DNA from 2 places in the Paenibacillus sp. J31R120 genome. Region 1 is predicted to be linked to the other one. Evidence: predicted binding sites of a transcription regulator. Region 1 holds the regulator's gene; the other holds the start of a gene.
What was found. The regulator NrdR, encoded in region 1, represses ribonucleotide reductase genes. The targets are predictions, from matches to a motif close to AACACNATATATNGTGTT.

Region 1 (7,026 bases):
TTGCGTTATGGAATCGTCTGGTCAGGACTTCCAGATGAAGAGACTGCGGATGAAGAAACGGTACGCTCTAGTGTTGGTGCTAGCTCTGCTCGCCATTCTTTTTCTGAAATCAGATTGGTTGGCCTCATGGATGTATCCGGTTTATTATAAGGAAGATATACGGGCAAGCGCATCGAATTACGATCTGGAGCCTCATCTGATCGCAGCGATTATACGGGCGGAATCCAATTATGTCACGGGCCGCGAGTCGAGGAAGGGCGCTTTGGGATTAATGCAAATTATGCCGGACACGGCGCATTGGGTCGTGGAGAAGGCGGGATTCGCCAAGGTGGATGATGACATATTGCGTCACCGGGCGGATGTAAGTATCGAGGTTGGAGCTTGGTATTTGAATTCCTTGCATGTGCAATTCGAGCAAAATGCTGTGGCCGCCGTGGCTGCATACAATGCCGGACCTGGCAATGTGCGCAAGTGGCTGGAGGCTGGAAGCTGGGACGGGAGCATGGATAGCGTAAAAGATATCCCGTTCGGTGAGACGCGGCATTATGTACAACGGGTCTTTTACTATTATAATAAGTACAAAGATTTGTATCCCCGTTTCTAGGACGTATATGACCATTGAACGTTAAGGAAGCCTTGGAGAGCTTGTCTCTTCTGGACAAGCTGCTCCAAGACTTTCGTTATTCATACAGATGAATCATTATTTTGTGCCGGCTAGGGATTGTTCAGCAATTTGAACCAGGCGACGGGTAATGGAACCCCCGATGGAGCCTGCGTCTCTCGTTGCCATGTTACCATAGTAGCCGTCTTGTGGGATCGCGATACCCAGCTCTTGTGCAACTTCATATTTCAGTTGGTCCAGAGCTGCAGTCGCTTGCGGCACTACCAATTGGTTGCTGCTGCGGGATTGACTCATTGTTGTTCACCTCCTTGCGGTTGGTAACTGTATTATGTGCGATATTCCAAAGTTCATTACAGGAAACGAATGGGATTTCATGGATGGAGTTAACGTGTAAGGATACAATCTGATGAAACAGTAAGTTGAAGGGAGGATATCACTATGAAATGTCCGTATTGTGACTATGCGGGAACCAAGGTATTGGACTCTCGTCCAGCCAACGAAAACAAGTCCATCCGCCGCCGCAGGGAGTGCGAGAAGTGCAATCGCCGCTTCACGACGTTCGAGATGATTGAAGAGACGCCACTAATCGTCATCAAAAAAGACGGCAGCCGCGAGGAGTTCAGCCGCGACAAAATTCTTCGCGGCCTCATCCGCGCATGCGAGAAGCGCCCAGTGCCAGTCGAGCGCCTGGAAGTAATCGTCTCCGAGGTGGAGAAGGAGCTTCGCACGACAGCACACGCAGAGGTCGACAGCAGCGAGATCGGCGGCATCGTCATGAGCCAGCTCTACCCGGTCGACGAAGTGGCCTACGTCCGCTTCGCATCCGTTTACCGCCAATTCAAGGACATCGACATGTTTATGAAGGAGCTCAACAGCTTGCTGCATAAGCATCCGCTTAATGGCGGGGATAAGGGTTAGCGCGCGAGAGATTCTGTGCGAGAAGGGCAGGGGGAGCGTTGGTTTCTCCCTGCTTCTCTTATTGAAGCCTATCAGGTGGTGGAATGGCTCGGTGCCCGCCAAATGGCAATTGACATCGCTTTCCTGCCATGGTATGATCTATCTTGTCGCTAAATTATTATGGGGCCATAGCTCAGCTGGGAATCCATCTTGTATTGCTCACACAATCCAAGGGATGGAAACGAGCATAAGATAAATTGGGGGCTTAACTCAAGTTGTCGAATTGGGTCACAAACTAAATAAGGGGCTATAGTTTAGGGGGAAAACAGGTCGCTGGCAGCGATCAGTCGGCGGTTCGATTCCGCCTAGCTCCACCATACTTTAAATCAAAAACGGCAGAGGTGCCGTTTTTTTTGTATTCCTTTTATTTGTGTTGCAGTACTCCAGACATGTAGAGTGCTGTGTTTCGCTCGTAAGGAAGTCATATAACAGAGCCGCATTTGCCTTCTATATTTGAGCCTAAGCGTGTTAGCGCTTGGGCTTTTCTTATACAGAGATCCTGTAGAGCCAATGTGAAAGAAAAAAAATTTACTTTTCATTACGTCGTCATTTTCCACGTATTTGGAATGGTCTTAATTCATGCGGAGAGTAATTTTTATCACTCTTAGGGGTCTTTATTTTGCACGGTATGCAAAATGTAGGCAATCCGGGTTTCTCCGAGGAGAAACCTTTGCCCCGCACGGCTTTGCAGCCTATTTTACATCATGCTGCCCAAATCAGGCATGCCTGCAGACAGGACCTTTATCTTTTTCCAGTTTGTTTACGATTACCGCTTCGGTTATCAGGAACACAGCCGCAACGGATGCCGCGTTCTGCAGAGTAGAGCGAGTCATCTTATAGTTTAATGTCGAAATAAAATTTCATAATAAAATGTATTTATGAAATTTATTGACGAAACATTCGAATTTGTATAATATTCAGATAGGATCCATTGTGCGATTTTAAGCTGTCGAAGTTAAGATCATGTGACACGAGAGAAAACAGGGGGAAAAATTACTTATAGGGAGGGATGGGGAAAAGAAATAAGGCGAATCTGTTCAGTGGCTTGGAGCGAAATACCAACATTAATAAAAGGAGCAGTGAAAATGAATCGTTTATTAGTGCGTTGTAAAGCAATATGCAGCCGGATGCTTATAGTATTAATGCTAACATCCATGTTACCTGCTATTCACGTTTCAGCGGCGGGGGTTACTCCTCCAGATTCAGATGCTTGGACACCCTATCAACAGTTCTTAAACTCGGATGTTTCCAAGAAGGAAGATATGCGTGCGACCTGGATTGTAACCGTTTACAATTCAGACTGGCCATCCTCAGCATCGTTAGCTATCACTGATACTGCAGCAAGGGTGGAAAAGCAAAAGCAAGAACTAAGCAATATCTTGGATGCGGCAGTTGCTAGCAATCTGAATGCAGTAATGTTTCAGGTTCGCCCATCTTCCGATGCGCTTTATAAATCTGATCTAGTTCCCTGGTCTACAGTTATGACAGGGACGCCAGGCGGTGATCCAGGCTTTGACCCGCTTGAATATGCAATAGATGAAGCGCACAAGCGCGGAATAGAGCTGCACGCATGGTTTAATCCTTATCGTGCTGCAACTGCGGTAAATGATGCCATGGTTGCTCAACTCAAAGCACTGCCAAAGAGTATTTTCAACACTCATTTTGATTGGATTAAAAAAGCCTATGATGGTGTGTATGTAGTAGATCCAGGTATACCTGAAGCACAAACATGGATAGCGGATAGCGTTATGGAAGTTGTTAATAAGTATGATATTGACGGCGTTCATTTCGATGACTATTTCTACCATGAGGGTAAAGCCTATGATTATGATGACAAAGCTACATTTGAAAAGTATAAGGGCGGTTTTACAGACATAGGCGATTGGCGAAGAAATAATACATACAAGCTAATCAGCGATATTTCCCAAAAAATTCGTTCAGCAAAACCATGGGTACAGTTTGGAATAAGCCCTGCTGGTATGTGGGGCAATATTAAAGACGGGCATGTTAACGGTTCTCCAACTGCCGGTGGCGGACCAAACTACGATAGGGCCTTTGCAGATACGTTAAGATGGGGGAACGAGGGGCTGATTGACTACCTGACCCCACAGGTTTACTGGCCCTTTGGCCGTGATGTGGCTCCCTACGGTGTAATAGCAACATGGTGGGCGGATCACCTTACAAATCCCAATACAAAGCTTTATATGGGTATGGGATTGTATAGGGTAAATGATACAACCAATCCAACTGAAACAGGATTTTTGGATCCCTATGCCAAAGAGGAGATTATCAGGGAGATACAACTCAATACAAACTATAGGAGTGATATTACAGGCCGCGGGATCGATGGTTCATTCCTATATCAGGGCAGCAATATTGTTCCAGGTTCAAGAATTTATAAAAAGGAAGCAGTAGAAGAGGGAGTAAGGACTGCTTGGGTGAATAAGGCTATAGCTCCAAAATCAACCTGGAAGAGCAGCGTTGCTCCAGCGATGCCCACAAACGTTACTGCCAAGGCTGTAGATGGCGTTACACAAGTAACATGGACATCTAATGATGAAACAGGCAGCACAGCATATTATGCGATTTATAGATTTGCACAGAATGAAAATCTTGATACATCAGATTCAACAAAAATAATTGCAGTTGTTGGTAAGACTATTGATAGTGACGGTAAAGATATAACAAGTTTTACCGATACAGCTATATCAGATCCAAGCAAGGTACAGTATGTAGTCACTGCACTTGACCGCCTCCAGAACGAGAGCTCGCCAAATGCACCGACACCGGTTAGTGCAATCGATGCAGACATTACTACTGCAGCCGGTACAGCCCCGGTTCTTCCGGTATCCGTAAAGGTTAATAGGACATCAGGTTCTCCGGCTAATATGATGGTAAAGTGGGATAAGATAACTGACCCTAATCTTTATTCCGCTGCCGGAAATAGCTTTGATGTAACCGGGAAAGTTATTCATACTAACGGAACACAAGCAAAAATGACTGTAACAGCACATGTTTCGGTTGTTGCACCGGCTATAAAATATATTAATCCTGTAATTGTAAGAACAGAACAAAATACTGCTCCGGTATTTCCAGCTACTGTGGATGTCATATATACAGACCATACAGTTTCGTCACTTCCTGTTATATGGGAAACACCGGATCCTGAAGATTACAAAAACGCCGCACCTTTCAATGAATACAGAAATCCAAGTGTGAAAGGTATACAGGGAATAGTTGATGGAACAAATCTAAAAGCAGAAGGCAACTATATCGTATATCCGGCAGTTAACGTATATGCGCCCATAGCTGTTACAACTCGGGTGGGAATACCTCCAATACTTCCCCCTAGCGTTAATGCCACATACACTGACGGTACAAACGCAAGTGTAGCAGTAGTCTGGGATGATATTCCGGCAGAAAACTACGCTAGTATTAATGACTTTACCGTAAAGGGAACAGTTGAAGGTGCCGCAATGAAGGTAGAAGCTGCGGTAACTGTTGAAAGCGCTGTAAACATAGTAAGCATGGATCCGGTATATGTGAAGACAGGTATCGGCGTAGCGCCAAAACTTCCAAATACCGTTAAGGTAACCTATGATGATGGCACGAAGGACACTGTTTTAGTAACTTGGCCAAGTGTGGATCCGGCTGTTGACTGCTTATCAACACACAGATTTACGGTTACAGGGACAATAAATGGTACATCCACTAATGTTACAGCTACAGTTGAAGTTGCTGCAGTCATAGTGCTGGACGACTTTGAAAATGGGGTTGTTAACAGCGGTGCTGCCCAGAGCATGATTAAGTGGACAGGCGACAGTGCCAGCAGCACACCGCCAACTTTGTCCTATGATACCGCTATAAAGCATAGTGGAAATAGTTCCTTGAAGGTTGACTATAAGTTATCCAAGGTTGCAGGTACTGCAAGCGCTTATGTTCGACCGAACCAAGGTACGGGCCTTGTGTTTAAACCCGGGGAAGTACCGCAAAAGATAGGCTTCTGGGTATATGGAAATAATGTTACAACTTTTGCTCTAAGGGCAGAGTTCCGTTCAGGAATTACTGCTGGTTCCACTAATACAAATCAAAACATTTCTAATACGCTGAATTTTACTGGATGGAAGTATCTGGAGTACACGGTGGCTCCGTCCTATCAAACTACGGGCCTTACTATAACGCTTCTGCCCGGTATCGTTGCCACATCATCCAATGATAAGGTGGACAGCACCATTTATATCGATGATCTTGTGGCTGTTTATGGAAGTGAAACAAAGGATACAGCAGAAATAAGCGGGGCAATTGCAGCTGCGCAAAGCCTTTATGACAGCACAACTGCCGGTACAGGCAACGGGCAGTATCCTTTATCAGAGCGCACGGGGCTTAATGCTGCTATTGATGCTGCAGCTAGTGTTATGAACAATCCTGCAGCCGTTATGGCAGATCTTTATAGTGCTACCGATTTGCTTAACTCAGCAGTAGACGCATATATTGCTGCACAGATTGTAAGCGAACGACATCAAATCATAGAGGACTATGAAGACCATGGCAGCGGAAAGAGCATCGTTGACTGGATTAATGATGGAGGAAGCACTAAGCCCACTATTTCATATAATAATGATCCCAATTATGTGAAAAATGGAAATCGATCATTTAAGATTGATTATAATTTTGCGGGAACTACCGGGACAGCCAGTGCTTATGTAAAAGGCGCTTCCTACCCTAACCAAAAATTGAAATTCACCGGAGAGAATACACCGAACAAAATTGGTTTTTGGCTTTATGGTAATGATGAGACGATTTTCAGCTTACGTGCAGAAATAAGAAAGGCAGACGGTTCTTCAGCCACAACTGCCAATTTCTTACCAGCCAATTCAGTGATGAAATCAGGCTGGAATTTTGTAACCTATGATGTACCACAAGCAACTTTTAATGCATCAACGGGCCTTTTACTAAATATTATGCCTGGATTAGTTGAAACCTCTGCTGCTGGCAGAGTAAACAGTACGATCTACATTGACGACCTTACTGCAATCTATAATGTTACTCCGGCTGCAACATTAAATAAAACAGGACTGATAGGAGCGATTGCAACTGCAAAATCCCTGCTTCTTGGTGCAGTGGAAGGGACACAGGGAGGTCAGTACCCTATAGGCTCCACAGCCATTTTGAATGATGCTCTTATTGCTGCACAAACTTTGGTAAGCAGCACTGTACAGTCAGATATTGATCGTGCAGCAGAAACATTAAATGCTGCAGTTAATATCTTTAAAACTTCACAAATTCCGCTAATTGATATTCAGGGTTTAAAAGCTGCGATAGATGCCGCAAAGGCAAAGCATGATCTTGCAGTTGAAGGAGCACTGCCAGGACAATATCAAAGCGGAGCCAAGGCAGCACTGCAAGCTGCGATAGATGCAGCAAACACAGTATATAACGATGCAGGC
Region 2 (7,026 bases), on a different contig from region 1:
TCCAACTCAGGAGAGTAATCAAACTCACTCGAACCGGAACTATCAGCCTCCACACTCACCGATGCCTCTGTCTCCATCCCGGCCGCTACGCTGTCCCCATGCATCTCCAGTGCCTTCGCGACCGCATCTGCGATCGACTCCACGCGGTTTACGCCGAAGCCGATGGCGCCGGAGCCTCCGATGCCCTTCAAATGCTTAATCAAAAGCCGGATCTTCTCGCCGTGATCGCCGTAGCGCAGGAACAACGAACAAACGCGTCCAAGCGCCTCCGCCATAGCGAATACATCAGAGCCTGCTTTGCCGACGTTCAGGAAAATCTCCGCAGGCGAGCCGTCCAAATCATTGATTGTAATATAAGCCATGCCGAACGGCGTATTAATCTTGTACGTCGCGCCGCGCAGCACCGACGGCCGCTTCTTGTACTGTCTGTCAACTCCCGGAACAGGCTTGGCGTCTGCCGCCGGCAAAGCCTCAGCTGTTACCGTCGCTTCCTGCGCCGCCCATACGGCTTCGCTTGGCGCTGCGGACACAGCTTCAGCAGCTTCTCTGTCAGACTCTGCGGCTTCTACCATTTCCGTCACCGGAGCTTCCACAGGCAGATCGTCTAGCCTCTCTTCGCTGGCAGTCCCTTTGCTGTCCTCGCTCTTATCGGCCGTAGACAGCACCTGCACATCACGGCTGCCGTCGCGATAGATCGTAACGCCCTTGCACCCAAGCTCGTATGCCAGCTCATACAGCCGCTCTGTCTCTTCCACTGTGAAATCAGCCGGGCAATTGGCCGTCTTGGAGATTGAGCTGTCTACCCAGCGCTGGATAGCAGCCTGGGTACGAATATGATTTTCGGCGGATAATTGCATCGCTGTTACGAAGTAGTCCGGCAGCTCCTCGCCGGGATGCGCATCCTTCCACTCCTGCGCAATCGGAACAAGCTGCTTGTCGAAGCCAAGTCGACTCTGGCGGAAATATTCGAAGGCAAAATACGGCTCGATCCCCGTCGACGTGCCGACCATCGTCCCCGTGCTGCCCGTCGGCGCTTGCGTAATGATCGTCACGTTGCGGATGCCGCTTTTCCCAATCGCCTCTCCTACTTCGGGATACGCCTTGATCATTTCTTTCATAAAGCCGCTCTGAACGTATTTCTCCCGATCGAAGGCAGGGAACGAACCTTTCTCCGATGCAATGCGGGACGATGCCACATAAGCTTCCTTCGCCATAAAGCCGTACAGCTTATCCAGGAACGCCAGCGATTCCTCGCTGCCGTATCGGATCTTGAGCTTAATCATCAGCTCCGCAAGTCCCATCGTACCGAGCCCGATCCGTCTTTCGTTTTTCTGATTTCGCTCGTTCTCCTCGAAGTGGTAAGGCGTCTTGTCGATGACATTGTCGAGGAACCGGACGGACCACTGCGTCACTTTCCCTAGCTCTGCCCAATCGACATCCCTTTTCCCTGCATCGTAGAACTTGGACAGGTTAATCGCGGACAAGTTGCATACGCCCCAACCAGGCAAGCCTTGCTCGCCGCACGGATTCGTCGAGACGATGGGGTTGAAGTACCAGCTGTTCGACATCTTGTTGTAACGTTCCATAAAGACAACACCCGGCTCTGCCGACTTCCACGCCGAGCCGATAATCCGATGCCAGATTTCCTTTGCCCGGAGCTTGTTATAGGTCACCACATTTTTGCCAAGGCTGCGCCACGCCTCCAGATCGCCCGTCCACACCTCGTCATAATCCGGGTCCTTCGTATCCGGGAAGACGAGCTCCCATTCCAGATCGCGCTTGACCGCGTCCATAAAGGCGTCGCTCACACAGACGGACAGGTTCGCATTGGTCACCTGGCCCATTGTTTCCTTCACCGTAATAAATTCAAGCAGGTCGGGATGCCAATCATTCAGCATCAGCATTAACGCGCCCCGGCGGCTGCCGCCTTGCTCAATCAAGCCCGTCGTATAGCTGAACAGCCCGCCCCAGGAGACTGAACCGCTGGAGCTGCCATTGACCCCTGCGACAATGGCTCTGCGAGGCCGGAGCGAAGAGAGATTCATGCCTACACCGCCGCCGCGCGCCATGATCTCGGTCATATCCGTGAGCGTATTCATAATGCCGCCCCGGCTATCATGCGGAGATGGAACAACATAACAATTGAATAAGGTGAGCTCATCGCTCGCCCCGGCTCCCGCTGCAATGCGTCCCCCAGGCACCAGCTTCCAATCATCCAGGATCTCCCGGAACTTCCGCTCCCACTCTACCCGCTTGGCAGGCGTACGCTCCACCGATGACATCGCTTCGGCAAGCCGGTCCCACATCTGCTCCGGCGACAGCTCGATGGGGTGGGTCAGCCGCATGGTCGTCGTCTGCAGCAGTTCGCCTTCACCAGTCTTCACGGTCACCTGCTCCCCATCCCGGCTGACAACTTCAACAACCTCCTTCACAGGAAATTTAGCATCATCCTTCAGCAGGGCAAGTACCGTATCCCCAGCTTTCACCCGACGCGCGTCTTCATGCTTGCGCGCATACCGGTCCAGAAAGATTTTTTCGCTCAAACCTGTTAATCTCCGCATTTCGATTCTCTCCCTTCACACCTATGAATCACACTATAATCAACATATTGTATGTAAATAAGATTATAACACACTATATATAGATATTCTTATGACAGAACCGTGAATCTTATTAATATGTCTCCGGAAGGCTATACTAATGACAACTAATCGCTGCAAGTAGTGAAAGGAGCACTAACATGACCTTCGACTCTAAGACGCAGAGCACAGCGGACAACGATTCGACATTCGCAAGACGCAAGCTGCATCCGCATGTCGACCTGCAGATTGACCGCTCCTGGTTTGATGAGCTTCAGCACCGGATGAGCCGCAACGGCCCTTGGGATGATTGGACACTCTACCAGCTGGCTATGGAAGCAGAGCAAGCGAAGCGGGTTGAGAGCTTCGAGCAGCTGCAATGCCTTCGAACCCTGCCATCCTTCGAACCTATGCCCCATCAAATCGATACAGCCAGCAAAGTGCTGCACGAAATGGGAGGCCGGGCCATTCTGGCCGACGAGGTAGGCCTCGGCAAGACGATTGAAGCCGGGCTGGTGCTGAAGGAATATATGGTGCGCGGTCTCGTGAAACGCGTGCTTATTCTTGTACCCGCCTCCCTGGTGCTCCAATGGGTGAGAGAGCTGAACCAGAAGTTCGGCATTTCCGCCGTTGCCCAGAAAAAAGAACATACATGGGGCTATGACATTGTCGTCGCCTCGATGGATACAGCCAAGCGTGATCCGCACCGCGAGCGCGTGCTTGGCACCGATTATGACCTCATTATCATCGACGAGGCTCACAAGCTGAAAAATAAAAAAACGACCAATTACCAATTCGCGACGCAGCTTCGCAAAAAATATTGCCTGCTGCTGACAGCTACGCCGATCCAAAACGATCTGGACGAGTTGTACAACCTGATTACACTGCTGAAGCCTGGTCAATTGGGCGGGCAAAGTGATTTTGCCGCGAATTTCGTAGTCGACAAACGGCTCCCGAAAAACGAAGACCAGCTGCAGGAAGCGTTGTCCTCTGTCATGATTCGCAACCGGAGAGGCGATGGCGGCATTCATTTCACCAAGCGCTTCGTCAAAAATATCCCGCTCTCCCTCTCTCCAGAGGAGAAAGCGCTCTACGATGCCGTAACCGGCTTCGTGAAGGAACGTTACGACGAAAGCGGCGGTGATCTGACCAGCATGCTGTCGCTTGTGACGCTGCAGCGTGAAGTATGCAGCAGCAGGGATGCTGTCTTCCTTACCTTAGTCAATCTATTCAAGAAAACAACGGAAGACTCCCCTCTTCGTCCGAAGATTTGGGAGCTGGTAGAGAAAATTAAAGGCATCACGGCCAATACGAAAGCCGAAAAAGCGATGGAACTCATCAAGGAAATGAATGAGAAGGTCATCATCTTTACGGAATACCGGGCGACGCAGGAATATTTGCTGCAGTTTTTCCGCTCCCACAATTTGATGGCCGTTCCCTATCGCGGCGGCATGAACCGGGGCAAAAAAGACTGGATGATGGATCTCTTCCGCGGACGCGCTCAAATTCTGATTGCAACCGAAGCCGGCGGTGAAGGAATCAACCTGCAATTTTGCCACCATATGATCAACTTTGACCTGCCTTGGAATCCGATGCGGGTGGAGCAGCGGATCGGCCGCGTCCATCGACTTGGACAGACTGAGGACGTCAAGATTTATAACCTGTGCACACTAGGTACAATTGAAGAACATATCGTTAATCTGCTGCATGAGAAAATCAATCTATTCGAGCTGGTCATTGGGGAGCTGGATCATATTCTGGAGAAGCTGGAGGGCGGCGAATCCCTGGAGCAGCGGCTTGCCAAAGTATTGCTGGAATCCGGCAACGACCAGGATTTGAAGCGGCAATTAAACTCTTTGGGCAGCTCAATCAGCCAAATTCGCAACGAAGTGAAGTCATCCGGCAACAACCCTTATTCCGCCGGCCCTGATCTTCTGGTGAAAATGGATAAGCTCGGTCAGTCCGTGGAGGTGAAGCCGTGAACACGAAACAGATTCATAAGTATGTGAACCGTTATTTGGAGGCGACGGACTGCTCTATTATTGAGAAATCGCCAGCCCACTTTACCGTTAAGCTATCTCCGGATGCTGATCGCGAGCTCACCAATCGGCCCTATTATTGGAGCTTTGTGGACCGGGTAGGCGCGGAACCGGAGACGATGACCTTCCTGTTCGTCACAGATAAGGAGAAGTATGAGGCAGGACTGGTAAGCGAAGCTCCGCCAGAGAAAACGGAAGCGCCTGACAGCCAAGCCGCTGCTGCCGATGCAGCTCTTGTCCGCTCCTTCGGCTTCATCAACAGCTCGGTCACTGCGCCGCGCATTCCCAGGCAAGACGTCTACTTCGGCTCGCAAAAGCTGGAGCAGCTGTTCGGCGCCGCGAAGTCCCGCGGAAGCTTCGTTTATTTGTTCCAGGAGCCGGACAAGCGGGGAGCAAGCCCGTTCAGCTCGACACCCTATACCGCATGGCTTGGCGTCAACATACGGGTGGAATTCGCTTGCGACCGTAAACGCGAGGAAATTCACAGCCTCGGTGTATCGCTTGTAACGGGCTATTGCGCCGATCACTTCCATGACCGGCTGCTGGAGCTGCGGCTTACTCCCCGCCTGCCCGCCAATATTCATGTGACGAAAAACGGGATTTCGTTCGCCAAAGCGCAAGCGATTGTAGAGCAAGCGCTGGAACGCAAGCTGAAAAACTATGATTATACGTGGGCAGGAGACGCCTCCGCCAGGCTGCAAGAAGAGCTGGATCGAATCGACGCTTATTACAAGACGCTTCTGCAGCATGCGACAGATGAGAACAAGCTTGCCATTCAAGAGCAATACGAGCAGCGCCAAGCCGAGACAAGGTGGCAATTCGAGCCGAGAGTGACGGCTTCCGTCATTAACTGCGGCGTTTTTCATCTGGAGGGGATCGATTGAATAGAAATAGACGGGAATCGCATCTTTGCGGCAAAAAAACCTTCAATATTCATCGTGCTGCGCGACAGGTTGCAACAGCCTTCTTCGAGCCCGTCCGCTACACTAAGTATTGAGGTGATGACGAAATGTCAAAAATCGTATCCAAATCATGGATCGCAGCTCTACTAATCCTCTGGTGTCTTGCCGCAGGAATCGGCAGCTTTCAGGCTGACGCGTCGACGACCGGACAAGCATCCGATTCGGCAAGCTCTGATGTGCAGAAACAAGCAAAGTTCTGGGTGGACGAGCTTTCAGCCAAACCCGGATACAAAAGCTGGCAGGGGACAACGATCTCCGTATCTCCCCTTGGTCCAGGTACACATAGCTGGCTTGCCGTTATTCAAAATACCACGCAAGCTTCCGTCGGATATTTGGTCATACATGCGACGGAGGAAGGCAGCTTCCAACTGGGCGAATACGGTACTGGTTCTTACCCTTTATTCAATGAACAATCGCTGCAGCTCTCGCTGCTGCAGCTTGAACTTATATATAAGCAGATCAAAGCGGAGCGCGTATACACTCATCCCCTTCATGCCGCCTGGCGGATCACATCCAAATCGAGGGTCCATTACGCCGATGCCGTATCGGGAGAGCAGCTTCCTGTCAGCAAGGATGACGAATGGAATCAGACTGGCGAGGATAATAATTCTCTGCCTGCAGGCTTGACTGAAGCCCAAGCAAAAGTGAAAAAGTCTACCGTGATCCCCTCTTTTAATCCATATGGCCGGCTGCCGTGGCTCACGAAGGCACCTATATCGTTCACCGATCAGAAATATTCCGCATTGTTGAAGTGGATTGGAGAAAAGAAAGAAATTCGTTATACAGTGGAATCCTATGAGGGCAAGCTGCTTCAAGTGTGGTCGATTGTGGGCTATGATACGTGGGAAGGCGGCCAGCTTTATCTTGCCTTAACCAAGGAAGAGTCAGATGACCGCCGTTATATGCCAATTGATCTTCTAACGAAGCAAGGGAAGTTTTATCGTTAAGAATTACGCTCCGTACGGTTTTTGCTGCGCCACCAGATAAGCAAGCTTGCAGGTCCCCATCCGAACCAGCGCGTAAGCCAGGGCTCTCTTAACGCTTTGGCTGTTGTTCGTGCTTGCTTCCGTTCTTCAGCAGGCGTCTCTATATATTGCACCAATTGTTCGGTCATATACTTAACCAGATCATTGCCTCCCGCCATATCCGTCACCTCCCGTAATGTCTTGCTATCTAAAGCTTTCCCCATTCTTTTTGCGCCTAACCATGCATGAGTTTACCTCTGAATAGCCACGATAATGTAAAGGCAGGCTAGTTCGTCATGGTGGACTGATTGGTGAATACAAACAGAATGCGGGAGGCTGCAATCATGTATCGGTTGCTTGTCATAGGTTTTATTGCGCTAACATACGCGATATGGGGATATGCCCCTGCGGCTAGTGCTTCACAAGAAGATCGTTCCGAACGTTATGACGAGGAGCAGAACTGGACGCTCCCTCATACTAC

Region 2: a site for NrdR is predicted at 2,631-2,648, ahead of AC0YNW_RS02260 (adenosylcobalamin-dependent ribonucleoside-diphosphate reductase). Genes of this name have one in related genera too.

Annotation. Positions count from the first base shown of each region.
Region 1 is NZ_JBWDNN010000005.1:389,843-396,868, reverse strand. Features, by position in the region: gene coaE (dephospho-CoA kinase) at 1-38, shown strand, start outside; gene AC0YNW_RS20145 (lytic transglycosylase domain-containing protein) at 8-604, shown strand; gene AC0YNW_RS20140 (alpha/beta-type small acid-soluble spore protein) at 701-916, opposite strand; gene nrdR (transcriptional regulator NrdR) at 1,061-1,540, shown strand; tRNA gene AC0YNW_RS20130 (tRNA-Ala) at 1,823-1,896, shown strand; gene AC0YNW_RS20125 (family 10 glycosylhydrolase) at 2,665-7,026, shown strand, end outside.
Region 2 is NZ_JBWDNN010000001.1:511,922-518,947, reverse strand. Features, by position in the region: gene AC0YNW_RS02260 (adenosylcobalamin-dependent ribonucleoside-diphosphate reductase) at 1-2,561, opposite strand, end outside; gene AC0YNW_RS02255 (DEAD/DEAH box helicase) at 2,741-4,561, shown strand; gene AC0YNW_RS02250 (YqhG family protein) at 4,558-5,502, shown strand; gene AC0YNW_RS02245 (hypothetical protein) at 5,628-6,527, shown strand; gene AC0YNW_RS02240 (YqzE family protein) at 6,524-6,769, opposite strand; gene AC0YNW_RS02235 (N-acetylmuramoyl-L-alanine amidase family protein) at 6,890-7,026, shown strand, end outside.